2 regions of the Exiguobacterium sp. N4-1P genome follow, and region 2 is predicted to be linked to the other one. Evidence: a T-box and tRNA genes for the amino acid it is inferred to sense, from the RefSeq annotation. Region 2 holds a T-box; the other holds one or more tRNA genes.
What was found. A T-box is a leader RNA that pairs with one kind of tRNA and senses whether it is charged. The one in region 2 lies ahead of serS (serine--tRNA ligase), so its partner is inferred to be a tRNA-Ser.
Positions count from the first base shown of each region.

Region 1 (15,522 bases), on a different contig from region 2:
GAGGCATTGATGGATCAAGTCACGATCGAAAAAGCAAACGGCGTCACTGTCCATATGACAAAATATATGAATAGAGATGAGGTGGGTCAAAGTGCCAGCAAAGTCTCAACAACGCCATCACAGTGATGACGAAGTCCTTCGACTGATTGATCTGTATCAACAAGATGACCAAGATGAAGAAGTCCATGCCGCGCTACTCGCCCGTTACTCGGATCTCGTCGAGGCGCTCGCCCGTAAATTCTCACGTGGCCGTCCGATTCATGATGATCTCGTTCAAGTCGGGATGATTGGATTGCTTGCCGCGCTTCGTCGTTTCGATAAAGAGTTTGGGCGAAGTTTCGAATCGTTCGCTGTCCCGACAATCATCGGCGAAATCAAGCGATTCATTCGCGATAAAACATGGAGCGTCCATGTTCCGCGTCGAATTAAAGAGCTAGGTCCTAAGATTAAGAAAGCTGTCGAAGAATTGACGACTGAACTACAACGTTCACCGCGAATCGACGAAATCGCTGCGCGTCTTGAAGTGTCAGAGGAGGAAGTGCTCGAAACACTCGAAATGGGTAAAAGTTATCAAGCGTTATCCGTTGATAGCTCGATTGAAGCAGATCAAGAGGGCAGCACGGTCACTTTACTTGATTTAGTCGGTAACCAGGAAAATGGTTATGACTCGGTCGACCAAAAGCTGATTCTTGAAAAAGCGTTTGCTGTACTGACAGACCGTGAGCGTTCGATTCTTGAATGTGCGTATTACCGCAACATGAGCCAAAAAGAAACGGGAGAACTTCTCGGTATTTCGCAAATGCACGTTTCGCGTTTACAACGCCGGGCGTTGCAGAAATTACGAGAAGCGATCAAAGTAGAACCGAATGAAGTATTCTCGAAAGACTGATGCCGTGGCGTCAGTCTTTTTTTCTGTCGATTCTTCGGTATAATGAGGGGGAGGTGAGGAAAAATGGAGAAGAGAATCGCAACAGAATTGAATTTACGACCCCAGCAAGTGAAAGCCGTCTTACAGTTGACGGAAGATGGAGGCACAATTCCATTCATCGCACGTTATCGTAAAGAGCAAACTGGTGAGCTCGACGAAGTCGAAATCAAGGCGATCCTCGATCGACATAAAAGCATCACGCAACTCGAAACTAAACGTGACGATGTCCTTCGGAAAATCGAAGAGCAGGGTGTGATGACCGAGGCATTGAATCAAGCGTTGCGTGAAGCGACGACGTTACAACAGATTGAAGACCTATACTTACCGTTCCGTCCGAAACGACGGACGAAAGCGGAAATTGCACGAGAGGCAGGGCTCGCGCCACTCGCAGAGTGGCTCCGTTCGCCTAAACCCTATGAAGAAGCGGGCTTCAAAAAATTGTTCGCAGGGCTTGAAGAAGCAGAGGCAGTCGCTGGTGCAGAAGCAATCATCGCGGAAGAGTGGGGCGAACAAGCAACTGTCCGCGATTACATTCGTCAAGTGACACACCGTGCGGCAGAAATCGTGACGAAACAAAAAAAGGATGCCGTCGATGAGAAAAAGGTCTTTGCCCAGTACTATGAGTACAACGAGCGGGTCCGCCAAATCGTACCGCACCGGATTTTAGCAATCAACCGAGCAGAAGCCTTGAAAATCGTGTCCGTGAAAGTCGTGTTAGACGAGCAGCAAGTATTGCCATACTTACTTCGTCCTTTTAATCGGTTGCCCGAACAAAAGCGCCTGCTTGTTGAAGAAGCAGTCAAAACAGGATATAAAAAATCTGTTTTCCCGGCAATTGAGCGTGAAATCCGAAATGAATTGACGGAGAAGGCGGAGAACCAAGCGATTGAAGTCTTTGGTAAAAACTTGCGCCAACTCTATATGCAACCACCGATGAAAGGGAAAGTCATGTTAGGACTCGACCCGGCTTACCGGACAGGGTGTAAGTGGGCAGTCATTGATCCGACGGGTGAATTAAAAGAAGTCGGCGTTATTTACGTCACGATGTCTGAGCAAAAAGCGAAGGAAGCCCGTACTAAATTATCAGAACTGGTGAAGAAATATGGTGTCGAGCTGATAGCGATTGGCAACGGGACGGCATCCCGTGAAACCGAGTCCTTTGTAGCGGACTGGATTAAAGGGCATACGGAAGTCGCTTTTACGATCGTCGACGAAGCGGGCGCAAGTATTTACTCGGCTTCAGAAATCGCACGGACGGAGTTCCCGGACCTCCAAGTCGAGCAACGTTCAGCGATCTCGATTGCCCGTCGTCTTCAAGATCCGTTAGCTGAACTTGTTAAAGTCGATCCTCAATCAGTCGGGGTCGGTCAGTACCAGCATGACGTGACACAAGTGAAATTAAAGGAGACACTCGACTTTGTCGTTGAGACCGTCGTTAACCAAGTCGGTGTCGATGTGAATACGGCGTCTGAGTCCCTGCTCGGGTATGTAGCGGGAATCACGAAGGCGACAGCGAAAAAAATCGTCGAACGCCGTTCCGAACTCGGGGCATTTGCTTCACGAAAAGAACTGTTAAAAGTGCCGCGTCTCGGAGCGAAAGCATACGAGCAGGCAGCCGGTTTCCTTCGTATTCCTGAAGGGACGCATCCGCTGGACCGGACACCGATTCACCCGGAACAGTATAAAACTGTCGAACAACTGTTTAAGCAGCTTCAGTTAGCGCTGACGACCGTCGGGACGGAAGAACTCCGCACGAAGTTAGCGGAACTTCCAGTGAAGGATACGGCAGAACAACTCGAGATTGGTGAACCGACGCTCCGGGATATCATTGAAGCCTTGCAGCGTCCGGAGCGTGATCCGCGGGAGGCACTGGATAAACCGATTTTACGACAAGATGTGTTATCACTGGACATGATTCAAGTCGGAATGGAGTTCCAAGGGACCGTCCGGAACGTGCTCGACTTTGGAGCATTCGTCGACATCGGTGTAAAGGAAAGTGGACTCGTCCACATCTCGAAGTTAAGTAACCGACGCGTCAAACACCCGCTCGACGTAATCGCCGTCGGAGAAATCGTGACGGTCTGGGTGACGAGTGTCGAACCGGAACGTGGCAGAATCGGTTTAACGATGGTCAGTCCATCATGACGAACGAACAATTACAGCAATACGTCGAGCAGCTTTCGCTCGACGTGTTTGCTTTACCGTTTAGACACAAGGCCGTTTTTAATGAAAGACTACGCACGACAGGTGGCCGTTATTTTTTGACGGATCATCATCTTGACTTTAATCGACGCTATGTAACGGACGCCAAAACCTTTCGTGGCATCGTAGTTCATGAACTTTGTCACTATCATCTTCACCTCGCAGGACGGGGACATCGTCATCAAGACCAAGACTTTAAAGACTGGTTGATGAAGTATGGTGGCTTACGGTACAGTCCGCGATTAGACGGAGACGAAAAAAAATCGCATCAATACGAATGTCATAAATGCGGTACATTATATAGAAGGAAAAGAAAGATGAATCCGGAGAAGTACCGCTGTGGGAAGTGTCGTGGAAAGATTTTTTACAAAAGTAGTTGACGTTCATTTCGGAGCGTGATAAATTATAGAAGTCGTCAAAACGACAGCAACTAAACAACTTATCGTCACTAAAAACTTTTTTAAAAAAGCATTGACGGCAAGAAAGAAAGTTGCTACTATATAAAAGTGCTCCGAAACGAACACAACATTCCGCAATAGCTCAGTGGTAGAGCAACCGGCTGTTAACCGGTAGGTCGTAGGTTCAAATCCTACTTGCGGAGCCATTATCTTTTGGAGATGTACCCAAGTGGCTATAAGGGGCGCCCCTGCTAAGGGTGTAGGCCGGGAAACTGGTGCGAGGGTTCGAATCCCTCCATCTCCGCCAGACCTCTTATGTGAAAATGTTACTTGAGAATAATTATTGCATATTTTATGGCCCGTTGGTCAAGCGGTTAAGACACCGCCCTTTCACGGCGGTATCACGGGTTCGATTCCCGTACGGGTCACCATAATGGAGGATTAGCTCAGCTGGGAGAGCATCTGCCTTACAAGCAGAGGGTCGGCGGTTCGATCCCGTCATCCTCCACCATTTTCAATTTCATACTTAACGTAACAAAAATGTGGTCCTGTGGTGTAGCGGTTAACATGCCTGCCTGTCACGCAGGAGATCGCGGGTTCGAATCCCGTCAGGACCGCCATTTTTGGGCTGTGGCCAAGTGGTAAGGCACTGGATTTTGATTCCAGCATGCGAAGGTTCGATCCCTTCCAGCCCAGTTTTCTCGTGTCATTAGCTCAGTTGGTAGAGCATCTGACTTTTAATCAGAGGGTCGCAGGTTCGAATCCTGCATGACACACCATTTTAAATTTTAATATTGCGGTCGTGGCGGAATGGTAGACGCGCTAGGTTGAGGGCCTAGTGGTGGCAACACTGTGGAGGTTCAAGTCCTCTCGACCGCACCATATCGCACCCTTAGCTCAGCTGGATAGAGTACTTGACTACGAATCAAGGGGTCGGGAGTTCGAATCTCTCAGGGTGCACCATATTTTGTTTGCTTTTGACGGGCCTATAGCTCAGCTGGTTAGAGCGCACGCCTGATAAGCGTGAGGTCGGTGGTTCGAGTCCACTTAGGCCCACCATTTTTCAAAACAAACGATGACGAACTTTGAAAACTGAACGATGAGGCAAAAACGTATCTTCGGATACAAACAATGAATGAAGCGCAAGCTTCGTCAACGTGACTTTTAGTCACAAAAACGAGCAAGTCAAACACTTTATGGAGAGTTTGATCCTGGCTCAGGACGAACGCTGGCGGCGTGCCTAATACATGCAAGTCGAGCGCAGGAAGCTCGCGGAACTCTTCGGAGGGAAGTGAGTGGAATGAGCGGCGGACGGGTGAGTAACACGTAAGGAACCTGCCTCAAGGATTGGGATAACTCCGAGAAATCGGAGCTAATACCGGATAGTTCTTCGGACCGCATGGTCCGATGATGAAAGGCGCATTTCCCTTTGAGTAATCAAGAAAGACCCCTCAGAGACGATGAGGTAGATAGGTCACGGGTGGAAGCATGGTGACATGCGGAGCTGAGTGATACTAATCGGTCGAGGCCTTGTTCTAGCAGATGATTGTTGATGACTTCAGTTTTGAGGGCGCGAGCCCTGTCGTCTGGTGACGATAGCCAAGTGGTCACACCCGTTCCCATGCCGAACACGGAAGTTAAGCACTTGAACGCCGAAAGTAGTTGGGGGCTTCCCCCTGTGAGGATAGGACGTTGCCAGGCAATTGAAAAGGACCGATCTGCATCTTGCAGGTCGGTCTTTTTTCTCTTTAACAGACAGGCAATCCGCTACTTATTTTCTGCTAGGACAAAGTCGATAGGAAGGAAAAAAGAAAAAAGATTACTATGTTGTCTACATGCTGAATCAAGCTGACAGCTGCTTAATTAAAAGCAAAAAGAGCATTTTCTGAGTTATTTCAAGAAAATATTTAAATAAAATTAATGAATTCCTTGTAATTTACGAAACGACATGTTATATTAATATCTGTCGAAACGTTATATCATCGCGGGGTGGAGCAGTCTGGTAGCTCGTTGGGCTCATAACCCAAAGGTCGTTGGTTCAAATCCAGCCCCCGCAACCAATTTTTAAATAATTCAAATCCGAAACGTTTATCGTCGCGGGGTGGAGCAGTCTGGTAGCTCGTTGGGCTCATAACCCAAAGGTCGTTGGTTCAAATCCAGCCCCCGCAACCAATTTTAAACTTAACTTCAACTTTACTACGAAACGTTCAGCGTTTCGTATTTTTTTTTGTCTTTTTTGTTCGGTACAATAGATACAATAGAGAAAGATGACAAGAGGAGGGACGCAGGATGATAGAACTTGAAATGGCAAATCTAGAAGAGACGACGGCTCTCGCAGTAACACTCGGACACCGTGCCTTCGCGGGGATGGTCATTACATTAGATGGCGATCTTGGAGCGGGAAAAACAGCGTTTACGCAAGGTTTCGCAAAAGGACTTGGTGTGACGCGTAATGTCAACAGTCCGACCTTTACAATCATGAAGGTCTATAATGGTCGTTTGCCGTTATACCATATGGATGTCTACCGTCTAGAAGGATCGGGTGACGACATTGGTCTTGAAGAATACTTGAACGGCGACGGGGTCGCAGTCGTTGAGTGGTCAGAGTTGATTGCAGACGTCTTGCCTCCGGAACGGCTCGTCATCACAATCGAACGGACAGGAGACCATGCACGACGTTTCCGTCTTCAGCCAATCGGTGAGGCGTACATTAAGATATGTGAGGGATTAAGCTTATGAAAATCGTAGCGATCGATACATCAACAAAACAACTTTCTGTTGCGCTGTCGGACGGAACACAAATCATTGCGGAAGCATCGTATGTGACGTCCTTGAACCATGCAACGAAGTTAATGCCGTTACTCGAACGATTGATGCAAGAAGCGAACTGGTCACCTAAAGAATTAACACGCATTGTCGTCGCAGATGGTCCGGGTTCGTATACGGGACTGAGAATCGGAGCGACGACGGCCAAAACACTTGCCTATACACTTGGCATCGAACTGGTTGCCGTCTCGACGCTCGAGCTGATGGCAACATCAACAGGACGGACGGGACGGGTCGTCGCGATTCAAGATGCACGCCGCGGAACGGGCTTTGTTGGTATGTACGAAAACGGTGAGCGCGTTGGCGACGAACAACACACGACAGTCGCTGACTTTGTTGCGACGTTACCGACAGATACGTTGATGACAGGTGATACGGAAAAATTCGTTAAAGCGCTGCAACCGTTTGAAATCGTTGGGCCTGCGTTTCGGACGCCACGCGCAGGTGTATTGGCTTTACTAGGCGCGACACGTGTCCCGGTCGATGTGCATGCATTTGAACCACGCTATTTACGCCTTGCCGAGGCAGAAGCGAAGTGGATTGAGGCGCAACGTCATGACTGACGCGCGTATTCGTAAAATGACAGTCGCCGATGCACCCGGTGTGCATGCGGTCGAACTGGAGTCCTTTGCGACACCTTGGACGCTCACAGCCTTCATCGCGGAAATGACGCAAAATCCGAATGCCTATTACCTTGTCGCAGAAACGGACGAAATCATTGGCTTTGCCGGACTTTGGCATATCGCGGATGAAGGTCATATCACGAACGTCGCTGTGAAACGTACGGCACGTGGGCTCGGGCTTGGTGAAGGGTTGCTAGAGGAATTGATTGAAGTCGCACGGGAACTCGGTCTGCGGGCAATGACGCTTGAAGTCCGCGTCTCGAATACACCGGCACGTACCTTGTATGAAAAACTCGGTTTTTTATATGCCGGAACACGCAAACGTTACTATCAAGACAATAATGAAGATGCAGCCATCTACTGGTTGGAACTAGAAGGAGACGAGACATGACACAACCATTGATACTTGCTATTGAATCAAGCTGTGATGAGACGGCAGCTGCCGTCGTCCGGGGAGGAACGGACGTCTTATCGAACGTCGTCTCGTCTCAAATCGAGAGCCATAAACGCTTTGGCGGAGTCGTCCCGGAAGTCGCATCACGTCATCACGTCGAGCGGATCACTTATGTCATCGATGATGCTTTGACGGAAGCGAACGTAACGATTGACGACATCGATGCGATTGCGGTTACGGAAGGGCCAGGTCTTGTCGGTGCACTTCTCGTTGGGGTCAGTGCAGCGAAGGCACTCGCTTTCGCGCACGGTAAACCATTGCTCGGCGTCCATCATATCGCCGGACACATCTATGCGAACCGCCTCGTCCAGGAACTCGAATTTCCGCTCGTCTGCCTGATTGCTTCAGGCGGTCATACGGAATTGATTTATATGCCGGAAGATGGTGTGTATGAAGTGATTGGTGAAACACGTGATGACGCAGCAGGCGAGGCATACGACAAAGTCGCACGGACATTGAAATTACCGTATCCCGGTGGACCCCGGATTGACCAATTGGCACAAACAGGACAAGACACATTCCACTTTCCACGGATTTGGCTCGAAAAAGATTCGTATGATTTTAGCTTCAGCGGCTTAAAATCGTCTGTCATCAATGCGGTGCATAATGCAGAGCAACGGGGTGAAGTGATCATCCCGGAAGATTTGGCAGCAAGTTTTCAAGCGAGTGTCGTTGAAGTGCTCGTCGCTAAAGCGATTCGTGCCGTCAAAGAGAAGGGTGGAAAACAACTCTTACTCGCAGGTGGTGTCGCAGCGAACAAAGGGTTACGCCACGGATTGACGGAAGCTTGTCAGCGTGAAGGGATCACCCTCGTCATCCCACCGATGCACTTATGTGGCGATAACGCAGCGATGATTGGAGCCGCCGCGATTCATCCCTATCGGGCGCAACGCCAATCGACACTTGCCATGAATGCAGAACCTGGGCTAGATTTAAAGTAAGGAATACGAGAGACATGGGGGAACCAACATGAAAAAAGTCATTATCGTCGTACTTGGTATACTCGTCGTGGTTGCGATCGGACTACAGATTCGCGAAATCGTCGATGCCTATCAAGTCGCTTACAAAGAGGAACTTGTCCCGGATAAGAAAGCAGTCGAAACGAATACGAAACAAGAACCGTTGTACGAAATCGGTCGTGCTGAAGGAGAGCAAACGCGGATCGAGAAGCTGTATGCGTTTGACCGGACGGTAAACGGTGAACTAAAAAATGTCGTTCTCGTCGACCGGAAGTACGGATTGACGAACAAGGCAAGTGACGATTACTTCACGATCGCACCGGGGAAACCGGCGACCGATGCGGAAAAGGAATCCTTCCAGCCGATGGTCGACCGTCTTGACGCGGAGCAAGTACAAGCAGAAGTCATCTCAAAGCACGAAGTAATCGCAGTCGAGAACAATAAGAAACGCACACTGACGCTCTATAAAGTTTTTTATAAAGATACAGATCAAAAAGAGTACCTCTTCTTTATCGAAAAAGACGGTGGACTGAAGCTAGATCTCTTCAAAAAAGGATATTCGCGTCTTGCGAATTACTAAAAGACAGCCGATTTTCCTCGATGTAACGGAGGAATATCGGCTGTCTTTTTAGTTAACTTCATTTCCATTCGAGCAAACCGTTCAAGTCGTCATAGATGCTGTCGGGGTCGAGGTTCAGTTCTTCGACCGGTAAGCCGGACCGGTTGATCCAGGCCGTCCGGAAACCGAAGCTCTTCGCTCCGGTGATGTCCCATCCGTTCGAGGACATGAACAAGACTTCTTCGCGTTTCAGACCGAGTGTGTTCAGCGCATGCATATAAGCAGCAGGCGTCGGTTTGTATTGTTTGATGTCATCAACGCTGATGATGTGATCAAACAGTGATCCGAGTCCGGACTGTTCGATTAACGGGTCAAGCATATCGTGGGAGCCGTTTGAAAAGACGGCCAATTGTTTGCCGCTCATCTCTTGTAAGACTGCTTCGACTTCGTCGTAATGCGACAGCTCGAGATAGGCCTCCATTAAGGCAGCAATGTTTTCTTCCGTCACATGCAACTTCAATTGTAAGAGGGCATAACGGAGTGCATCACGCGTCACTTGACTGAACGGAACGTATTGTCCATTCAGTTGACGTAAAAAGGAATATTCAAGTTGTTTTTGACGCCAGACTTGGCTGATGTCTGCGCCATGCTCCGGATAGAGTTCTTCTGCTTTGACTTTAACAGCATGAACGTCAAATAATGTACCATAGACATCAAAGACGAGTGCTTTTATTGATTGTGTCATAGTTATCACCTTTCTATTTTCCATGTTATCTTTTAGTAGTTCCCAAAATCGTGAGCGGCTGAAACGCATATTCAATAAATTGCATCAGGTATAAGAAAATCGATTGTTGGGAATTCTATATATACCGCGTTCATATATGCTCAATGAAATGGAGGAAATTATGTCACGCCAACAAAAAGGAGTACGTCTTGCATTCGTGTTACTCGTCATCATCGGTCTGATTTGGTTCAGTCGATCGTATTTAAATGTTAGTCCGACAGACATCAAGGAATGGATTTTATCGTTCGGGATGTGGGCACCGATTCTTTATATCGTCCTCTATACCGTACGTCCGTTGATTTTCTTTCCGGCGTCTGTCCTGTCAATCACAGGCGGACTCGCCTTCGGCGCCTTGATGGGGACGGTCTATACCGTCATCGGTGCTACACTAGGAGCAGTCGTCGCCTTCTTAGTCGCAAAAAAACTGGGTAAGGGATTTATTAAGAACGGTGCCGGAAAAGTCGATCAAATCCAGCAACAGCTCGAAAAAAATGGGTTCATCTATGTCTTAATTTTTCGGTTGTTGCCGATTTTTAATTTTGACTTGATCAGTTACGCAGCTGGACTCTCGAAAGTTCGTTTATTGCCGTTCTTCTTAGCTACGCTGATCGGAATCATTCCCGGAACGTTCGCCTATAACTTTTTAGGGAGCAGTATCGTCTCGAAAGACCCACGAATCATCATTGGTGCAATCATTGTCTTTTTAATTTTGACAATCGTGCCGTGGTATCTTCAAAAACGCTGGAAAGCGAAAAAGAATCTTGGTTAAGCATTACATCACGGGACTCTTCCGACATCGGAAGAGTCCTCTTGTCTGTATAGCGATTGCTTCTTGAATGCGTTCTTTGTTAAAGCGTTAGTTCATGACAAGCTGTTCGACGTGCTTGAAAAATTCTTGTGCAAATGACCGGCAAGCCTGTTGTTTGTCGGCCGTATCCGGGTCAAATTCAATCTTTAGACCAGGTAAGACGACTTGTGCACCAGCTGACGTCAGAGCTTGTTCAAGCAGATCGACGGCCGCACAATATTTCGGATAATCGCGGTCACCGGAACCAAAGGCAGCAGCCGGAATCGCGATTGAACTGGCAGCGAGCTCATCGACGAAGTCTTCTGCTTCATAGGGGAGATCACCGTCGCCCCACGTGTAAGAACCAAGCAGGACGGCATCATACTGCGCTAAGTCGCTTGGATATAGTTGATCGAGTTCTTCCGTCTGCACCTGGCAGCCGTTTTGCTCGAGTTCTGATTTAAGTAAGTGCATGATGTCTTCCGTGTTGCCAGACATGCTGACGAAACCGATCATGATTTTCATGACGTGACACATCCTTTCATGGTAGGACACGACTTCATTCTAAATGAAAAGGATTCTCAATGCAAAAAAGAATAAAAAAAGACACCACATGCCCAGCATGGATGTCTTCTTTTCAGTCAATCTTGTAACTCAGCCCATTCTTCGATCGAACGAATTACAGGCTCAAGCTGACGACCTTTGTCTGTCAAACTGTATTGAATTTTTATCGGACGTTCCGGAATGACGGTCCGGGCTACGATACCTTCCGCCTCAAGTTCCTTCATGCGTTCCGTTAACATACGACCAGAGAGCTCGGGAATCGCATCTTGAATTTCATTGAAACGACAGGTCTTCGTCAAGAGATGACGTAAAATCAAACCCGTCCACTTCTTGCCCAATATTTCAAAGGCATGTTCGACTTTCGGACAAAGGGCCGTCGGAATTAGTGTATTCTCCATCAGCGCTCATCCTTTCTTATATATGTAGTATACCCACTTTGACGCTAAAATACGAATTATTTTACTTATAGTAATAAAAATAACGAAAACAAATCTATTTACTTTTAGTAAGTGATAGTTTAGTATCGATATTAAGTTACTAATAGTAATTAAAAAACATTAAGTAAAAGGAGTTTTATACATGATGGATTTAGGATTATTTCTGATTCGGTTGATTATCGGCTTAACATTTGCGGCACACGGAACACAAAAATTATTTGGATGGTTCGGTGGACATGGTATCGCAGGGACAGGCGGTTGGTTTGAGTCCATCGGGATGAAGCCAGGGAAAACACTTGCACTGATGGCAGGGATTGCTGAACTGGTCGGAGGATTATTATTCGCCGGTGGATTATTCCTGTGGATTGCAGCCCTCCTGATCATCGGTTCGATGATCGTCGCAATCGTCAAAGTGCATGGGACGAATGGTTACTGGGTGACGCAAAACGGGTACGAATACAACATGGCACTGATCGTCATCGCCTTAGGCGTTGCGATGATCGGAGCTGGAGACTATTCACTCGCAGCACTTATCGGGTGATCGAAAAGGACGGTTTTTATGAAATTTGATGCAGCAGACTTAAGTCCAAAAGAAAACTATAAATTGTTGATCGGCAGCATCATTCCTCGACCCATCGCGTTCGTGACGACCAAAGGTGCAGATGGAGTCGTCAATGCGGCGCCATTTTCCTTTTTCACGGTCGCTTCAAGCAACCCGCCGCAACTGGTCATCGCCGTCCAGCAGACGGAGCAAGGGCAAAAGGATACCGCAAAAAACATCTTGCTGAATCAGGAATACGTCATCCATATCGTCAGTGAAGAAATCGTCGAGGCAGTCAATGAAACCGCGGCACCACTCGCATATGGTGAAAGTGAACTCGAACGGACGAATTTGACGTTAGTCGATAGTGATTTGATCGATGTTCCGGCTGTCGCAGAAGCGAAGATCCGCTTTGAATTGAAGCTGACGAATCATCTCGAACTCGAAGGGGCCAACCTCTTGATTGGGGAGATCGTCCGGTATCACGTCGCGGATGAACTCGTCGAGTCGTTCCGGATTGATCCGGATGGTTTAAAAGCGATCGCCCGTCTCGCAGGTAACGACTATGCGAAAGTCGGAGACATCTTTACGATTGCCCGACCGACGAGCTGAAGGCGGATCGACGAGTAGGACTAGTATTTTTTAGAAGCAAAAAGGCACGTCCCGAACGCGGGACGTGCCTTCAGCGTATAGCCAAACTCTTATAAATCACGAAAATTTTACATGAGGATGCTGTCAGTTCACGCTTCCCTGTCTCGCCTCGTCTTCAAAGCGGCAATCTTCCGCGCCGCTACAGCAGAGCTGCAGGGTCGCGACCGATTGCTTTTCGCTTTAAAAGCGATTCGAGACGGATTGCGCTCTAAACCGTCTACAGTCTAAAAAGCGTCACGTTTCGTTGACTCCTACGGGAAAAAGTGCGTTTTTAACGCGACTTGCCAGAGGCAGGCAAGACCCTGCTCGTTGTCCGCTAGGATCAAGGAGCAACGGCTTGCGCCTCGCCCGAGGTAATCAACGAAAACAGACGCTTGATTGTGATAGTACCTTGTCTACAGTCTAAAGGCATGTCCCGAACGCGGGACGTGCCTTTTTATGTCGGACAACTGAAGAAGTTACTCTGCATGGTGACGTTTTTCGTACTGGAAACCATCGAGTAGAAAAAAGAGAATCGCCAGTGCCCAAATCCCGAGACAGCTGATCAAAAAGGCGACGAGCGGTGAAACGGCTCCGTAATAGCTGATGATTAACGGGTCATTCAGTTCAACGAACATCTGGGTCGTCAGCAACGTACAGATTAATCCGGATAAGAGGCTGATGAAGAGACCACTCCACGTCTTAATCACGAGACCAATCATACACGAGATGAGGATGAACAACAGGACGACGGCATTAAAGGCATCCGGCCGGATGAAGGCCGACACGTAGTCGGCATACATCGGAACGAAATAGAGCACCCCGGACAATAACCCTTGAACGAGGTTGATGACATAACTTTTCGAGCGCATTAGTGGAAACTCTCCCATCGTTCCATCAGTTCGAGGAGGTCCGTATCAATCTGATCCCGTTCTGCCGACAGCGCCGTCGCCTTCGGAATATCGTTGAAGACTTCCGGTTCGCAAAGCAGTTGTTCGATTTCAGTTGATCGAGTTTCCAGCCGTTCGATGTCTTGTTCGAGTTGTTCGAGCTGTTGTTTCTTTTTTCGTTCTTCTTTTTGCGCATCTTTGTCGATGCTTTTCGAAGCAGCGACTTTGATTGCTTTTTCTTCCTCTGCTTCGAGGCGGGCGATTTCTTCTTTCTCGGCCTTCTTCTCCATATAGTAAGAGTAGTCGCCGAGATAATCCGTCACACCGTCCGGATTCATCTCGATGACGCGTGTCGCAACCCGGTCGATGAAGTAACGGTCGTGGGAGACGAACAGGAGCGTGCCTTCATAGTCGACAAGCGCGTTCTCAAGCACCATCTTCGAATCAAGATCGAGGTGATTGGTCGGCTCATCGAGAATGAGGACGTTCGTTTTGCGTAATTTTAACTTCGCGAGGGCGAGGCGTCCGCGCTCGCCGCCGGATAATTCATGAACGAGCTTGAAGACATCATCACCACTGAACAGGAATTGACCGAGGACGGACCGGACTTGTTGTTCCCGCATCAACGGCCACTCGTTCCAAATTTCATCGATGACCCGGTTGCGGTCGTTGAGCTCGGCCTGCTCCTGATCGTAGTAGCCGACAGAAACGCCGGTCCCGAAACGATGTTCACCGAATAACGGTTTAATCCGGTTGACAAGGACTTTCAGTAACGTCGATTTTCCGATTCCGTTCGGACCAACGAGGGCGAGGGATTCGCCGCGTTGTAAGCGGAACGTGATGCCTTTTGAGACGGCTTCTTCATAGCCGACCGCGAGTTGCGTGACTTGTAACACATCGTTCCCACTTTGTTTTTCAATCGGGAACGACAGGACGGTGCTGCGTTCATCCCCATCCGGACGATCAATCCGGTCGACTTTTTCAAGACGTTTGCGGACGCTTTGTGCGCGTTTCGTCGTCGTCGCCCGTGCGATGTTACGCTGGATGAAGTCTTGCATCTTCGCGATGTCTTCCTGTTGCTGTTCGAACTGCTTCATCTCTTGTTCATACAGTGCTGCCTTTTGTTCCAAGTACTTCGTGTAGTTGCCGGTAAACTTCCGGCAGACGTTGCGTGACAGTTCATAAACGACGTTGACGACCTGGTCGAGGAAGTAACGATCGTGGGAGACGATCAAGACCGCTCCACGGTAACCAGCCAGGTAACTTTCGAGCCAAGAGAGTGTATCGATGTCGAGGTGGTTCGTCGGCTCGTCAAGAATCAACAGCTCAGGTGCCTGAAGTAACATCTTCGCCAGTGCGAGTCGCGTCCGTTGTCCACCGGATAGCGTCTGGATCCGGCGTGAATAATCGTCCGGATAAAAACGCATCCCGTGCAGGACGGAGCGGATGTTGGCTTCGAACTGGTAACCGCCGGCGTCCGAGAAGTCATGTTGTGCCTGATCGTATGTTTTCAACAGACGGTCATAAGCAACAGCATCATTCAAGATATGGTCCATTCCCATCTCAATCTCCATCCGACGGAGCGAACGTTCCTGCTCTTGCAGGTGCTCGAACACGGTCAACATTTCATTCCAGATCGTTTCATTCGACTCAAGACCACTGTCCTGGGCGAGGTAACCGATTTTCACTTCCTTACTCTTCATGATCTCACCAGAGTCATGACTGAGCTCTCCGGCGATGATTTTTAAAAGTGTCGATTTTCCGGCACCATTTCGTCCGACGAGCGCAATCCGGTCTCGCTCCTGTACTTCGAGTTTAATATTGTCTAAAATCGGCTCAACACCGAATGATTTTGATAGTTGGTTCACTTGTAAGAGAATCATAAAAACATCCATCCTTCCACCCTTTAGTCTATCATGAAAAAAACGCAGGAGTCCCGT
Region 1 covers NZ_CP022236.1:2,661,729-2,677,250, reverse strand. The annotation lists gene rsbW (anti-sigma B factor RsbW) at 1-126, shown strand, start outside; gene sigB (RNA polymerase sigma factor SigB) at 92-889, shown strand; gene A0126_RS13700 (Tex family protein) at 953-3,073, shown strand; gene A0126_RS13695 (SprT family protein) at 3,070-3,510, shown strand; tRNA gene A0126_RS13690 (tRNA-Asn) at 3,660-3,734, shown strand; tRNA gene A0126_RS13685 (tRNA-Ser) at 3,744-3,835, shown strand; tRNA gene A0126_RS13680 (tRNA-Glu) at 3,885-3,959, shown strand; tRNA gene A0126_RS13675 (tRNA-Val) at 3,964-4,039, shown strand; tRNA gene A0126_RS13670 (tRNA-Asp) at 4,073-4,148, shown strand; tRNA gene A0126_RS13665 (tRNA-Gln) at 4,153-4,224, shown strand; tRNA gene A0126_RS13660 (tRNA-Lys) at 4,232-4,307, shown strand; tRNA gene A0126_RS13655 (tRNA-Leu) at 4,325-4,410, shown strand; tRNA gene A0126_RS13650 (tRNA-Arg) at 4,415-4,491, shown strand; tRNA gene A0126_RS13645 (tRNA-Ile) at 4,511-4,587, shown strand; rRNA gene rrf (5S ribosomal RNA) at 5,114-5,229, shown strand; tRNA gene A0126_RS13635 (tRNA-Met) at 5,512-5,588, shown strand; tRNA gene A0126_RS13630 (tRNA-Met) at 5,624-5,700, shown strand; gene tsaE (tRNA (adenosine(37)-N6)-threonylcarbamoyltransferase complex ATPase subunit type 1 TsaE) at 5,818-6,267, shown strand; gene tsaB (tRNA (adenosine(37)-N6)-threonylcarbamoyltransferase complex dimerization subunit type 1 TsaB) at 6,264-6,917, shown strand; gene rimI (ribosomal protein S18-alanine N-acetyltransferase) at 6,910-7,368, shown strand; gene tsaD (tRNA (adenosine(37)-N6)-threonylcarbamoyltransferase complex transferase subunit TsaD) at 7,365-8,372, shown strand; gene A0126_RS13605 (hypothetical protein) at 8,401-8,970, shown strand; gene A0126_RS13600 (haloacid dehalogenase type II) at 9,029-9,694, opposite strand; gene A0126_RS13595 (TVP38/TMEM64 family protein) at 9,855-10,502, shown strand; gene A0126_RS13590 (flavodoxin) at 10,590-11,045, opposite strand; gene A0126_RS13585 (winged helix-turn-helix transcriptional regulator) at 11,162-11,482, opposite strand; gene A0126_RS13580 (DoxX family protein) at 11,664-12,062, shown strand; gene A0126_RS13575 (flavin reductase family protein) at 12,081-12,674, shown strand; gene A0126_RS19195 (hypothetical protein) at 12,792-12,941, shown strand; gene A0126_RS13570 (hypothetical protein) at 13,172-13,564, opposite strand; gene A0126_RS13565 (ABC-F family ATP-binding cassette domain-containing protein) at 13,564-15,465, opposite strand.
Region 1: it has a tRNA-Ser gene. The T-box ahead of serS (serine--tRNA ligase) is inferred to sense a tRNA for this amino acid. The anticodon was not compared.

Region 2 (15,522 bases):
CTACCGTTATATGCGTCCGCTCGTCGAGCATGGTTATGTCTATATCGCACAACCGCCGCTATACGGAATCAAGCAAGGGAAAAACATCACGTATGTGCATAACGAACGTGAGCTGAACGAGGCCTTAGCCGCACTTCCAGAAAACGCGCGTTACGACATTCAGCGTTATAAAGGTCTCGGTGAGATGGATCCAGAGCAACTTTGGGAAACGACGATGGATCCGAGTGGTCGTCAAATGCTTCGGGTTGAACTTCAAGATGCCATCGAAGCGGATGAAGTATTCGATATCTTGATGGGAGATCAGGTAGAACCACGTCGTGACTTTATCCAGTCGCACGCGCATTACGTGAAGAACTTGGATATTTAACGTTGAATAGAGAGGGTGGCCAGACGAATGTCCGATCAACAAGGAATCATTAAAGATATAAATATTAGTCAAGAAATGCGTACATCCTTCATGGATTACGCGATGAGCGTCATCGTCGCACGTGCACTTCCTGACGTACGTGACGGTCTGAAGCCAGGACATCGTCGTATTCTTTATGCGATGAACGATCTCGGTATCCGCGCAGATAAGCCACATAAAAAATCTGCCCGTATCGTCGGTGAAGTTATCGGTAAGTACCACCCACACGGTGATTCTGCTGTTTACGACACGATGGTTCGGATGGCACAGGACTTCAGCTACCGGTATGAGCTCGTGGATGGACACGGAAACTTCGGTTCTGTCGACGGCGACTCTGCCGCTGCGATGCGATATACGGAAGCCCGTATGTCAAAAATCGCGATGGAAATCGTTCGCGATATCAATAAAAATACCGTTGATTTCAAAGATAACTATGATGGATCAGAGCGCGAACCAGAAGTCTTACCGTCGCGTTTTCCAAACTTGCTCGTCAATGGATCAAGCGGGATTGCGGTCGGGATGGCAACAAACATTCCGCCGCACCAATTAGGTGAAGTCATCGATGGCGTACTTGCGCTAACGCATAACCCGGAGATTACGATTTCCGAGTTGATGCAACACATTCCAGGTCCTGATTTCCCGACAGCCGGTGAAATCTTAGGTCGGAGCGGGATTCGCCGTGCCTATGAAACGGGACGTGGGTCAATCATCGTTCGTGCGAAAGCAGAAATCGAACAAGCTAAAAAAGACCGCGAACGGATCATCGTGACGGAACTGCCATATCAAGTCAACAAGGCGCGTCTCGTAGAAAAAATCGCCGATCTCGTCCGTGAGAAGAAAATTGAAGGCATTACGGACTTACGTGACGAATCCGATCGTCGTGGTATGCGGATCGTCATGGAAATTCGTCGTGATGCGAACGCAAGTGTCATCCTAAATAACTTATATAAACAGACATCGATGCAAACGACGTTTGGTGTCAACATGCTTGCGATCGTGGGTGGTCGTCCGAAAACGCTGACACTCAAAGAGATGCTCTATCATTACCTCGAGCACCAAAAAGAAATCGTCCGTCGCCGGACACAGTTCGACCTTGAGAAGGCGGAAGCACGGGAACATCTTCTTGCGGGTCTTCGCATCGCACTCGATCACTTGGATGAAGTCATCAAAATCATCCGAGCGAACCGAACGGCTGATGCGGCACGCGAACAGTTGATGGATCGGTTTGCTTTGTCTGAGAAACAATCGCAAGCGATTCTTGATATGCGTCTTCAACGTCTAACAGGACTCGAACGTGAGAAAATCGATGCTGAATATGATGAAATCATGCAGCTGATCACGGAACTCAAAAAAATTCTCGAAAGCGATGAAGAATTGCTTGAATTGATTCGGACGGAACTCGAAGAAGTGAAAGAACGCTTCAACGACAAACGCCGGACTGAAATTCGGATGGACCACATCGAATTCGAAGATGAAGATTTGATTCCTGAAAAAGATATCATCATCACATTGACGAGCAGTGGATACATTAAACGTCTCACGACGGATTCGTATCGTGCACAACGTCGTGGTGGTCGTGGTGTCCAAGGAATCGGTACGAATGATGCGGATTATGTAACACGTCTCTTATCGTGTTCGACGCATGATACGATCCTGTTCTTTACAAACCGCGGGAAAGTCTACCGCATCCGTGGGTATGAAGTACCTGAGATGAGCCGGACTTCAAAAGGTGTGCCGATCATCAACCTGATTCAGATTGAACGCGGTGAAAAGGTCGAGACGATGATTCCAGTTAACTTTAAACGATACCTGGAAGAGCAAAATGTCGTCGAAGAATCCATCATCGAAGCGACAATCGAATCGGATGACGACGTAGCACCGGAAGAAGAAGCGGAAGAGATACTTGATGCAGAAGAAGTCATGCAGGATGAGCAAAAATCATTAATCTTCATGACACGTAAAGGACGCGTTAAACGTTCGCCACTCTCTGCTTATGCCCGGATTAATAAAAACGGTCTGATTGCGATTCGTCTGTTCGAAGACGACGAATTGACATCTGTCCGTCTCGCATCGACAGACGATGAAGTCTTTACCGTTTCAAACCGTGGTAAGGCGATTCGTTTCCCGATCACAAACGTTCGTTCAATGGGACGTGGTGCGCGTGGTGTCAAAGCGATGAAACTAGCAGAAGAAGATATCGTCATCGGCATGGAGCTTGCGCGTGACGAACAAGATGTCCTCGTCATCACGGAAAAAGGATTCGGGAAGCGGACACCAATGACTGAGTTCCGAAGCCAGACGCGTGGTGGTAAAGGATTGATTGCAAGTAAAGTGAACGACCGGATTGGTCAAATCGCTGCCCTACGGATTGTTGACGTCGATGACGACATCATGATCATGACAGAAGGCGGAATCGTCATCCGGACCGATTCACAAAATATTTCACGTGTCGGACGTAACACACAAGGTGTCAAAGTCATCCGGATTGAAGAAGGTGACCGTGTCGCTACCGTCGCGAAACTGAAAAAAGAAGAAAACGAAGAAGCGATCGTTGATGAGCTGTCGACTGTCGTGGATGAAGAAAACGTTTCTCCGGTTGTTGAAGCAGAAACAGTAATCGAAGAAACAGAAGAATAACATCAGTATGGAATAAAGAGGTACAGCAGAGTCGGACGGTAGATGTCCCTACTCTGCTGTTTTTCTACAAATAAAACTGATGAGAGAAAGGGACGAGGTAAGATGCGTATCGCAAGCGAGCGACTCATCATCGGCGACCGGGTAACGGAGTCAGTCTTTTTACATACCGATATACCGATTGTCGAAGCTGGAAAAAAACTAGGGACAGACGAACTAAGACGCCTGAAACGGTTTTTGATTAAGGAAATCGATATTGAGGAACGACCAGAAGGTCTAGTCGAAGAAAGTCAACAAGAGATGGTTCGTCTTCAAGAAGTAAGCGAAAATCCATTCGAAGAACTTGTTGATTCCTATAATCAAGTCTTCACCTCATGGGAACAAGGTTTCACCCCGAATACATATGAAGCTTTGAAATGGGTTAAAAACTCGATGCCAGACACAGTTCGTCGGGAAGACATTTTACCGTTTTTCCTTGAACGGGGAACGGAAGCATATACAGTTCGCCATGCGGTTTATCGAGGGGCACTCGCTCAGCTGTTAGCGGAAGCAGTCAGAAAAGAACGAAAGATGATTCAAGACTTATGGACAGCCTCTTACTTTGCAGACTATGGACTCGCACGCATCATGGAGTGGCGACATACAAAACGATATGAAGCAATGCAACAAGAGATTTTCCATCGACATCCGGCGATGGCTTATCAAGCCTTACAAAACGATACGGTCATTTCAGATACGGTCAAACGTTTAATCGTCCAACACCATGAACGTCTAGACGGATCCGGTTACCCATTAAAAGCCACGGGTGATAAAATCATGGATCATACACGTCTTTTCATCGTAGCAGATGTTTTTGCGGCAATGACAAGCTGGCGTCCATACCGAGAGGCTTATACGGCATACGATGCATACGTTCACCTAAAAGCGCGGCCGATGCAGTACGATTCGAAGTACGTTACATTACTCGGACAACTTCTATTGCCGATTGGAATCGGAGATCGTGTTTTGATGAGTAACGGAAAAATTGCAACTGTCGTGCGGAAGAATGTCATCTTTGATCGTCCTGTCATCGTCTATGATGAGCAGAACCAGCAAGTCGTGAAAGACTTAATGGAAGACCGGCAGTTGAACATTATGCAGCTGATGGATTAAAGCAGACTTACTATATAGAAGAAACGCGTAGTTTAATCAGTCTGTAGATCAACTTTTATGAAGAGGGAAACATTTAGGTGGATCTGCTAGGAATAGGTTAGTTTTCTGTTTGAGCCGTATGTGACAGGTGTCCTAAAAAAGGTGAATGCTAAAAGTCGAAAGGTACGGCTCAAAAACAGGAAGACGTGGCAAAAGCCACTTATACCAACAAAAAATGAAAGTCTAGTCAAAAGTTATAAAACAATTTTTTATGAAATTAAAATTAATTATCAAAAATGCTTGCACAATAATAAATCGCATGGTATATTATTTCATGTCCTAAAGAGGACGCACGCTTGAAACGAACGAAAAAACTTCTTTTAAAAAGTTGTTGACTTATCGTTCCAGACTTGGTATTCTAATTGAGTCGCCAAAACAGGCGCGGACGAACTTTGAAAACTGAACGATGAGGCAAAAAACGTATCTTCGGATACAAACAATGAATGAAGCGCAAGCTTCGTCAACGTGACTTTTAGTCACAAAAACGAGCAAGTCAAACACTTTATGGAGAGTTTGATCCTGGCTCAGGACGAACGCTGGCGGCGTGCCTAATACATGCAAGTCGAGCGCAGGAAGCTCACGGAACTCTTCGGAGGGAAATTTCCCTTTGAGTAATCAAGAAAGACCCCTCAGAGACGATGAGGTAGATAGGTCACGGGTGGAAGCATGGTGACATGCGGAGCTGAGTGATACTAATCGGTCGAGGCCTTGTTCTAGCAGATGATTGTTGATGACTTCAGTTTTGAGGGCGCGAGCCCGTCGTCTGGTGACGATAGCCAAGTGGTCACACCCGTTCCCATGCCGAACACGGAAGTTAAGCACTTGAACGCCGAAAGTAGTTGGGGGCTTCCCCCTGTGAGGATAGGACGTTGCCAGGCAATTGAAAAGGACCGATCTGCATCTTGCAGGTCGGTCTTTTTGTGTTGTGTGAAACTTCAGACTGTTCTGATTATTACTGGAGTCATTGACATGACTGTTTCTCCTTGTTACCATAACATCAATATTCTTTTATCAAAGAGAAAGCGAGTGGATAAACATGTGGGAGAATAAATTTGCTAAAGAGGGCTTGACGTTTGATGACGTTTTGCTTGTACCACGTCGTTCAAGTGTCTTACCACGTGACGTCGATCTATCTGTATCCTTATGCGAAGGGATTACACTGAACATCCCGTTGATCAGTGCAGGAATGGATACTGTGACGGAAGCACCAATGGCGATTGCCATGGCACGTCAAGGCGGTCTAGGTGTCGTCCACAAAAACATGTCGATGGAAGACCAAGCAGAACATGTCGATCGCGTCAAACGTTCTGAAAATGGTGTCATCACGAATCCGTTTTATCTTACACCTGAACGCCAAGTATACGATGCTGAATATTTAATGAGTAAATATCGTATTTCTGGTGTTCCGATCGTTAACAACGAAACAGAACGGAAACTCGTTGGTATTTTAACAAATCGTGATCTTCGTTTTGTTAAAGACTATTCGACGGTAATTGAGACGGTCATGACGACAGAAGAACTCGTCACTGCTACAGTTGGTACGTCACTCGAAGAAGCAGAACAAATTCTCCACAAACATCGCATTGAAAAGTTACCACTCGTTGATGAGAACGGTGTATTAAAAGGCTTAATCACAACAAAGGATATTGAAAAAGTCGAACAATATCCACATGCAGCAAAAGATCAATTCGGACGTCTTCTCGTCGCTGCAGCTGTCGGTGTCACGAAAGATGCATCTCTTCGCGCACGTTTTCTTGTTGATGCAGGCGTCGATGCACTCGTCGTCGATACGGCACACGGTCACTCTGAAGGCGTACTCTTAAAAGTACGTGAGCTTCGTGATGAATATCCAAATCTTCCAATCATCGCTGGGAACGTTGCAACCGCAGAAGCAACACGCGATTTAATTGAAGCTGGTGCATCGGTCGTCAAGGTAGGGATTGGACCTGGTTCAATTTGTACGACACGTGTCGTTGCGGGAGTGGGGGTTCCACAAATCACTGCAGTCTTTGATTGTGCGACAGAGGCCCGTAAGCATGGTGTCTCCATCATTGCCGACGGCGGAATTAAGTACTCGGGCGATATCGTCAAAGCACTTGCAGCTGGCGGTCATGCGGTCATGTTAGGTAGTCTGCTTGCTGGTGTTGAAGAAAGCCCGGGCGAAATGGAGATCTACCAAGGTCGTCAATTTAAGACATACCGTGGTATGGGTTCTGAAGCATCAATGAAACGTGGTAGTCAAGATCGCTACTTCCAAGAAGCAGATAAGAAATTCGTTCCAGAAGGAATTGAAGGTCGTGTCGCTTACCGTGGAAAACTCGGTGATTCTGTCTATCAACTCGTTGGTGGGATTCGTTCAGGAATGGGATATTGTGGAGCAGCTTCATTAGAAGAATTGCGAGAAGACACACAATTCATCCGCATGACGGGTGCTGGCTTACAAGAAAGTCACCCACATGACATTCAAATCACAAAAGAAGCATCGAACTATACACGCCAATAAAAAGAAAGCCCTGCAGATGATGCGGGGCCTTTTTTTGTTTATAGATTAATGATGTTAGGCGGCTCAAGGTGTTTCACGACATAGCCTATATGAAAATCACGGACACGTTCAAGCTGGTTTTGTTCACAGTCCGAAAGACTGCTGTTACAACTGCCAAGACTGTAACAACTCCCCAAGCCCCTCTTCAAGATCTGATTCCGATAGACTTGCAAAACCTAACACGATTTGTGGGTGCATTGCTTCTAACGGAAGTTGTGCATACTGGGATAAACCATAGACCTGAATTGAAGCGTCGTGTGCTCGCCTGACTAATTCTTCTTCCGTCATCCCGTTCGCAACAGAAACGACGACATGCAAACCCGCACTTTCGCCGGTCAAGCGCAGGGATGAGATAGCACGTAACGAATTGACGACGATGTCTAACTTACGCCGATAGATCTTTCGCATCCGATTCAAATGTTTCTCGAAGTCGCCTTCTTTCATAAAGCGTGTCAAAATCGTTTGATCAAAACGTGAGACACTGCATGTGTAATAGGAGAGTTCGGTCTGATAGCGCTCAAGCAAAGAAGGCGGAAGGACCATGTAGCCAATCCGCAGTGAAGGCATGAGCGACTTGGAGAAGGTGCTCAAATAAAGTACTCGTTCACTATCGATGCTGTGGAGTGACGGAATCGACTTGCCACTATAACGAAACTCACTGTCGTAGTCATCCTCAATGATGTAACGTGTCGGGGATTCAGCAGCCCAGTTCACCAATTGCCGGCGCCGATTGACGGATAAGATGCTTCCGGACGGTAATTGGTGGGCAGGTGTCACATACATGATATCCACATCAGTCTGACTTAAAGTCGAGACTTTGACACCACTTTGATCGACCGGAATCGGGATTGCTGTTCGTCCATGATTCTCAAGAATGAGTCTGGTCGCATGATAACCGGGATCTTCGATTCCGTAGGTGACGTGTTGTCCTAGCAGGAAAATCAGTTGGGGCAAAAGTTGTTCGACCCCAGACCCAATGATGATTTGTTCAGGCGAACAGATGACACCTCTTGAGTGATATAGGTAGGTCGCAATTTCAACACGTAAGGCGAGATCGCCTTGCGGGTGTCCGAGAGAAACAAGGGATTGATTATGTTCATCGATGACATCCTTCGCATGTTTTCGCCAACGTGAAAAAGGAAAAGATGATCCATCGATTTTACTCGGATGGAAATCATGACGGATATAGGTGGACGGAGAAAGGTATTGCTTCGTTGCTAGTGGTATTTTCTTTACATAAGCAAGCTCTTCGTGTGCTAAGACAAAATACCCTTTTCTTGAAACTGACTCGACATAGCCTTCGGCGACGAGTTGTTGATAGGCGAGCTCAATCGTCGTTTGACTCAAGTTCAAGAACTGACCGAGTTTTCGTTTTGACGGTAATTTGACACCATACTCTAGACGTCCATCGATGATTTCTTGACGAATCTGTTGATACAATTGCTCGTATAACGGCTTATTGCCCTCTCGTATTAACTCGAACGATAACATATCCATTGAAGTACCTCCTAAAACTGACCTGTTCATTTCATCATAAACTGATACTTTTAAAATAGTCAATCGAGACTATACTAAAACGTAAGTAAGGAGCTATCAATCAAATTGTTCAAGGGGGAATTTAGAATGATGGAACGGCAACAAGGAACGGATCGTGTCAAAAGAGGAATGGCTGAGATGCAAAAAGGGGGCGTCATCATGGACGTCGTCAATGCCGAGCAAGCGAAAATCGCAGAGGCAGCCGGTGCCGTCGCCGTCATGGCACTCGAACGTGTCCCGTCTGATATTCGCCGAGATGGAGGTGTGGCACGAATGGCAGATCCGACCATCACGGAAGAGGTCGTAAATGCCGTCACGATTCCTGTCATGGCGAAATGCCGAATCGGCCATATCGTCGAAGCACGGATCCTTGAGTCGATGGGGGTCGATTTCATTGATGAGAGTGAAGTCCTGACACCGGCTGATGAAGAGTACCATCTGTTGAAGTCGACGTTTACGGTACCGTTCGTTTGTGGGGCACGCGATTTAGGAGAGGCGGCTCGCCGAATTGCGGAAGGTGCGGCGATGATTCGGACAAAAGGCGAACCGGGAACGGGTAACGTCGTCGAAGCCGTCCGGCATATGCGAAAAATTCAAGCTGAACTCAACCAGATTTTACATACGAATCCGGATGAGTTGATGACACGGGCGAAGGAGTGGGGTGCACCTTACGAAGTCTTACGGATGATTCAGCAAGAAGGGCGTCTACCCGTTGTTAACTTTGCTGCCGGTGGAATCGCGACGCCGGCAGATGCTGCATTGATGATGCATCTTGGAGCTGACGGTGTTTTCGTCGGTTCAGGCATTTTTAAATCGGAGCAACCGGAAAAATTTGCGAAAGCGATCGTCGAAGCCGTGACGTACCGGGATGACTTCGAACGAATTGCGTATCTCTCGAAAGGTCTCGGAACAGCAATGAAGGGGATTGATGTCACGTCGATGCCGTTTGAGGAACGGATGGCACCACGAGGATGGTAATCGGGGTACTTGGTCTACAAGGGGCAGTCAGGGAACATCTTGAGATGTTGGCATCGCTCGGTGTAAAAACACGAATCATCAAATCGGCGGAAGATTTAGAAGGAATCGCCGGACTTGTCTTGCCCGGTGGTGAGTCGACAGCGATGCGCCGATTGATTGATCGCTACGCCTTGCTTGTGCCCCTTCGACAAAAAATAAAGACGTTACCGATGTTCGGGACGTGCGCCGGGATGATTTTATTAGCGACGGAACTTGAACAAGGAGATGTTCACCTCGGGGCAATCCCGATGAAAGTGAAACGAAATGCGTTCGGTCGCCAAGTGGACAGTTTTGAAACGATGCTAGCCGTCGACGGAATCGGGGCGGACATTGAAGCTGTCTTTATTCGAGCCCCTTATGTCGAACGAATCGATCAAGCGACCCGCGTTCTCGCTCGCATTGACGACGAGATCGTCGTCGTCGAAACAGACATGCATCTCGCCTGTTCGTTTCATCCGGAATTAACGAACGATACCTGTTTGCATCGTTACTTTATTGAAAAAGTAAAACAGCAACGTTCGGTTCACGTCATCTAACGACAAAAAAAGTATCCTTCAGTTCAAGCTGTCGGATACTTTTTTTATGCTACACTGAGGGTATAAATGAATTGAAGGAGAGGAACGATGAAACGACTTTTCATACTCTTCTTGAGCGTCCTTTTACTGACGACGAGTCTACTCCCAGTGACGAGTTATGCCGAGGTACCGACGATCAAGGCAGAATCCTACATCATGGTCGATGCTGTGACCGGTAAAGTATTGTTAGAAGAACAAGCCGATTTGGCTTTACCTCCGGCTTCGATGACGAAATTGATGACACTTTACTTAGTCCGACGTCAAATCGAACAAAAGAAACTAAGCTGGAACAAAAAAGTTCAACCAAGCCAAAAAGTACTCAAATTAGCAGGCACACCAGGATTGGCACGGGTGCCGTTAAGCAATCGTACATATACCGTTCGTGAGCTCTATGATGCAGCGTTCATCAAGTCAGCTAATGATGCGGCTGTATTACTTGCTGAAGTCGTTGCCGGAATAGAACAAAAATTCGTCAAGCTGATGAATGAGACGGCGAATACATTTGGGATGGACAATACAGAATACTCAAATGCATCGGGACTCGATGCAGTCGATGCAGCCTTACCGGGGACGAACTTGATGACAGCGACCGACATTGCACTACTCGTCATTCGTTTTATTAAAGATTATCCCGATGTCTTAGATGTCACGAGTCGTTCTTCGATGAAACTGGATGGCATCACACTCCAAAACTCCGATAAGATGTTGAAAGATCAAAAGTACGCGTATCCCGGGATGCGTGGGATGAAGACAGGGACGACTGATCTTGCCGGATATTGTTTTGCCGGTGTCGCGACGAAAGATAACATGACGATCATTACAGTCGTCATGCGGACGACATCCGATCAAGCGCGGTTTGCAGAAACAAAAAAGTTACTCGATTATGGCTTCTCATCGTTTGAGCCGTTGACTTATTACGGAAAAGGCGAGCGGATTAAAGACGTCTTCCCGATTCGTGGTGCGGAAGAAACAGACTATGACGTCATCACGGATGCATCGCTTTACGTGACGGTGCCGAAGAACGCAGCAACCCGTCCACCCGTATTTACGTTTAATCTGACCCATGCTCCAATCAAGAATGGCGCAAGTGTCGGAACGGTTCAAGTGAAGGATGAAGGCATGTACTTGCCGGGGTTTGATGTGCCGAGATCACTTCTCTATAGTGCGGAGCGAATCGCTTTGGCGAGCTTCAAGACCCGTTTGTTCCGGGCGATTGCGGCCTGGTCTGATAAAATTGATGATGCGATTCGTAAACCGGGACTTGTCAATCTCAAACAGGATAGTGTAAAGTAGAGCTAATCTCATAACGATGCAATGAACGGACCAAGTAAAGGAATTTATTCTGTTAAGAGAGCTAGTGGTTGGTGTGAACTAGTCAGAAGGATGCCTTGAATCGAGCCGGATCGCACACCTTGCGAACAAGGTGCGGGTACGCCCGTTATCGCGTCTTTGAGTTGGCTAGTACGACTAGCAATGAGGGTGGCAACGCGGATCCAGGTGATTCGTCCCTCTTCGGTTTTTATACCGGAGAGGGATGGATTGCCTTTTTTTATTGAAAAAAAGGAGGAATACACATGATTGATATTAAACGTCTGCGTCAGGATTTTGACGCAATCCAAGAAAAACTTGCACACCGCGGAGAAGATTTAACGGACATGAATCGGTTCATCGCGTTAGATGAAAAACGTCGTGAACTGATTGCCCGGACCGAGGTCTTAAAAGCGGAACGAAATGACGCGACGAAAAAAATTGCAGAACTCAAACGCAATAAAGAAAATGCCGACGAGGCAATTGCCGCGATGCGAACTGTCGGAGATGAGATTAAAGGAATCGACGACGAGTTGCGCGAAGTCGAAGCGACGTTGAATCAACTGTTGCTTGGTATCCCGAACATTCCGCATGACAGCGTCCCGATCGGTTCTTCAGAGGATGATAATGTCGTCATCCGTGAAGTGGGTGATAAACCGGCCTTTGACTTCGACGCCGTCCCGCATTGGGATTTGATGGAGCAATTAAAAATCGTCGACGTGGAACGGGCAGGGAAAGTCACAGGAAGTCGCTTCGTTTTCTATCGTGGGGCAGGTGCACGTCTCGAACGTGCGTTAATCAACTTCATGATGGACATGCATCAAGATGAAAACGGCTATACGGAAATTTTACCGCCACTCATGGTCAACCGCGAATCAATGACAGGAACAGGTCAACTTCCGAAATTTGAAGAAGATGCGTTCAAAGTCGAAGAGACGAACTACTTCCTCGTGCCGACAGCGGAAGTGCCGGTGACGAACATGCACCGGGATGAAATCTTGGCAGCAAGCCAATTACCGATCGGTTATGCAGCATACAGCCAGTGTTTCCGCTCAGAAGCCGGATCTGCCGGCCGTGATACACGAGGCCTGATTCGTCAACACCAATTCAACAAAGTGGAGCTCGTTCGTTTCGTTAAGCCGGAAGAGTCTTATGAACAACTTGAACTGTTGACTGGTCAAGCCGAAGAAGTGCTTAAACGATTGAAATTACCGTATCAAGTCCTCAGCATGTGTACAGCGGATCTTGGATTCACAGCAGCGAAGAAATACGATATCGAAGTCTGGATGCCGAGCCAAGGCGTTTACCGCGAGATTTCTTCTTGTTCAAACTTTGAAGATTTCCAGGCGCGCCGGGCACAAATTCGTTTCCGCCGGGAAGCGAATGCAAAACCGGAATTCGTGCATACATTAAACGGTTCTGCGCTTGCTGTTGGCCGGACGGTCGCAGCCATCTTAGAGAACTATCAACAAGCAGATGGTTCAGTTATTATTCCAGAAGTACTTCGTCCATACATGGGTGGACTCAAAGTGATTCAAGCATAAGTAGAAAAGGGGGAGCCTTCCCCCTTTATACTTTTAAAAAGTTTTTTTAGAAAAGGTCTTTACAGAGTAAAACCAAGATGCTATTATAATTTATGTCAGGAAGGCAAGCACGTTACAATTTGCTCGATTATAAGTACGGAGGCGTACTCAAGTGGTTTAAGAGAACGGTCTTGAAAACCGTCAGGCGGCGAAAGCCGTGCGTGGGTTCGAATCCCACCGCCTCCTCCATTTCTTTTTTTTTACCTGAAAACTACATATAACTTGGAGGCGTACTCAAGTGGTTTAAGAGAACGGTCTTGAAAACCGTCAGGCGGCGAAAGCCGTGCGTGGGTTCGAATCCCACCGCCTCCTCCACTTCTTTTTTTTTACCCAAAAATAAATTTAACATGGAGTCGTACCCAAGCCCGGCTGAAGGGGACGGACTCGAAATCCGTTAGGGGTCGTAAGGCCCGCGTGGGTTCGAATCCCACCGACTCCGCTTATATCGAGCATCTCACATCGTGTGAGGTGCTTTTTTATTGCACCAAGATCCGTTCGCATGCTATGTTTTCCTACATGTAAAAAGGAAGAAGGAGCACTTGATATGACCAATACAAAAGAAACCTTACTCACTCACTATAAAGAAACGATGAACTTCGTCCGTGAACTCGAACACATCCCGGAAGACGCGTGGCGTAGCTCATATGCGGAAGGCAAATGGACGATTGCTGAAATCGTAGGTCACTTGTCACCGTGGGACCGCTTCATGGTGGCAGAACGTCTTCCATTCATGTTGGCGGACGAACCATTCCGTGTGAAGCCGAACAGTCAGGAAGTCAACGAAGAAGCGGCGAAGATGAGTCGCGAGCAGCAACGAATCTTAACGATTGATGAATTCTTAGTCAGCCGTGACCTATTAAGCCGGGCCGTTGATTTGATTCCGGAAGAACGTTTGATGGATACGTTCACTTCGAACGGGAAAACGATGATGATCGTCGACTTGCTTGGCGCGATGAAACAGCACGACTTACATCACATCGACCAAATCAAACAAGTAACAGCACGCTAAAAAAAGCCCTTCGACGACTGTCGAGGGGCTCAGGCTGTAGACAAAGTGCCATCGGGAGATCAAGCGTCTTTTTTCGTTGCTTTCCTCGGGCGAGGCGCAAGCCGTTGCTCCTTCGTCCTAACGGACAAGAGGCAGGGTCTTTCCTGCCTCTGAACGTGCGTTAAACACGCACTTTTCCCCGCAGGAGTCAACGAAACGTGACGCTTTTTAGGTAACACTATGACGAAAAGCCAGTCATGCAGACGGTTTAGGGCGCAATCCGTCTCGAATCGCTTAGAACCGCGAAAAGCAATCGGTCGCGACCCTGCAGCTTTGCTGTAGCGGCGCGGAAGATTGCCGCTTTGAAGACGAGGCGAGACAGGGAAGCGCGACCGGATTGTCTTTCGTTATCGCATGTTCACGCTTCATAAGAGTTTGTCTACACGCAAAAGCCCTTCGACGACTGTCGAGGGGCTTTTGAGGAATCAACGTGTTTTTGCAATCCGGGCGACTTCAAGTTGTTTATCGATTTTCGAGAGGATACGTTCAATCGACTCCGGTTCATTGAGAAGATCATATTCATCGATGGATAAACGAAGGACCGGACAAATCGTGAAGTTATTGATCCAGTTCGTATACCGTTCGTACATCTCTTCCCAGTACTCGATTGGTGTTTGCTGTTCCATCTCGCGTCCGCGGAGACGAATCCGGTCGAGCACCTGTTCAAACGATCCTTCCAGATAAATCAACAAGTCCGGATGCGGGAAAAATGGCGTCATGACCATCGCATCGAACAAACTGGAGTACGTTTCGTAATCCGTTGGTGACATCGTTCCTTTTTCGAAGTGCATCTTCGCGAAAATGCCTGTATCTTCGTAGATGGAACGGTCTTGGATGAAACCACCACCGTATTGGAAAATTTTCTTTTGTTCTTTAAACCGTTCCGCTAAGAAATAGATTTGTAAGTGGAAGCTCCAGCGCTCGAAATCGTGGTAGAATTTATCGAGATAAGGGTTCGTATCGACTTTTTCAAGAGATGTCCGGAAGCCGAGTGCGTCTGCTAGACCATTCGTGATCGTCGATTTTCCGATTCCGACCATTCCACCGATCGTAATGACGGCATCTGCCGGAATATTGTATTTTTCACGTAACTTCGAGTTCATGCGTGGTTCGCTCCTTCATATAATTCATTGCGGATTTTAGTTAAGACATAATCCAAGTCTTCTGGGCGTTTGACGAAGTCGAGTTCATCTCCGTTAAAACGGATGACTTTGACTTCCGGGTGTTTGATTTGATACTCCGTGACGAACGTTTCGTAGTCTGCTGCGAGTTGCTCGAGATAATCGCGTGACATGTGTTCTTCAACTTCACGTCCGCGTAAGGCGACGCGTTTCATCAGTGTATCGATACTCGCATTCAAGTAGATGACGGCATCCGGTTTTGGCATATCCGTCGTTAAGATCGAATAAATTTGTTCATATTTATCGATGTGCTCTACTTTGAGCGAGCGGTGAGCAAAAATCAGGTTTTTAAAGATATGATAATCAGCGACGACAGAGCGTTGTTTACTTAGGTAGTGACGTTCGATATCATCGAGCTGTTTAAAGCGATTGCATAAAAAGAACATCTCTGTTTGGAAACTCCATTCTTCGATGTCCTCATAGAACTTTCCAAGAAAGGGATTTTCTTCGACAATTTCGCGTAACATAGAAAATGAGAAATGATGACTGATGGCGTTCGCA
Region 2 covers NZ_CP022237.1:6,019-21,540, forward strand. The annotation lists gene gyrB (DNA topoisomerase (ATP-hydrolyzing) subunit B) at 1-367, shown strand, start outside; gene gyrA (DNA gyrase subunit A) at 395-3,043, shown strand; gene A0126_RS15595 (HD-GYP domain-containing protein) at 3,146-4,192, shown strand; rRNA gene rrf (5S ribosomal RNA) at 4,994-5,109, shown strand; gene guaB (IMP dehydrogenase) at 5,268-6,734, shown strand; gene A0126_RS15610 (MocR-like pyridoxine biosynthesis transcription factor PdxR) at 6,879-8,270, opposite strand; gene pdxS (pyridoxal 5'-phosphate synthase lyase subunit PdxS) at 8,400-9,287, shown strand; gene pdxT (pyridoxal 5'-phosphate synthase glutaminase subunit PdxT) at 9,281-9,862, shown strand; gene A0126_RS15625 (D-alanyl-D-alanine carboxypeptidase family protein) at 9,950-11,194, shown strand; T-box leader at 11,207-11,414, shown strand; gene serS (serine--tRNA ligase) at 11,476-12,753, shown strand; tRNA gene A0126_RS15635 (tRNA-Ser) at 12,891-12,981, shown strand; tRNA gene A0126_RS15640 (tRNA-Ser) at 13,017-13,107, shown strand; tRNA gene A0126_RS15645 (tRNA-Ser) at 13,142-13,231, shown strand; gene A0126_RS15650 (DinB family protein) at 13,337-13,801, shown strand; gene A0126_RS15655 (deoxynucleoside kinase) at 14,266-14,943, opposite strand; gene A0126_RS15660 (deoxynucleoside kinase) at 14,940-15,522, opposite strand, start outside.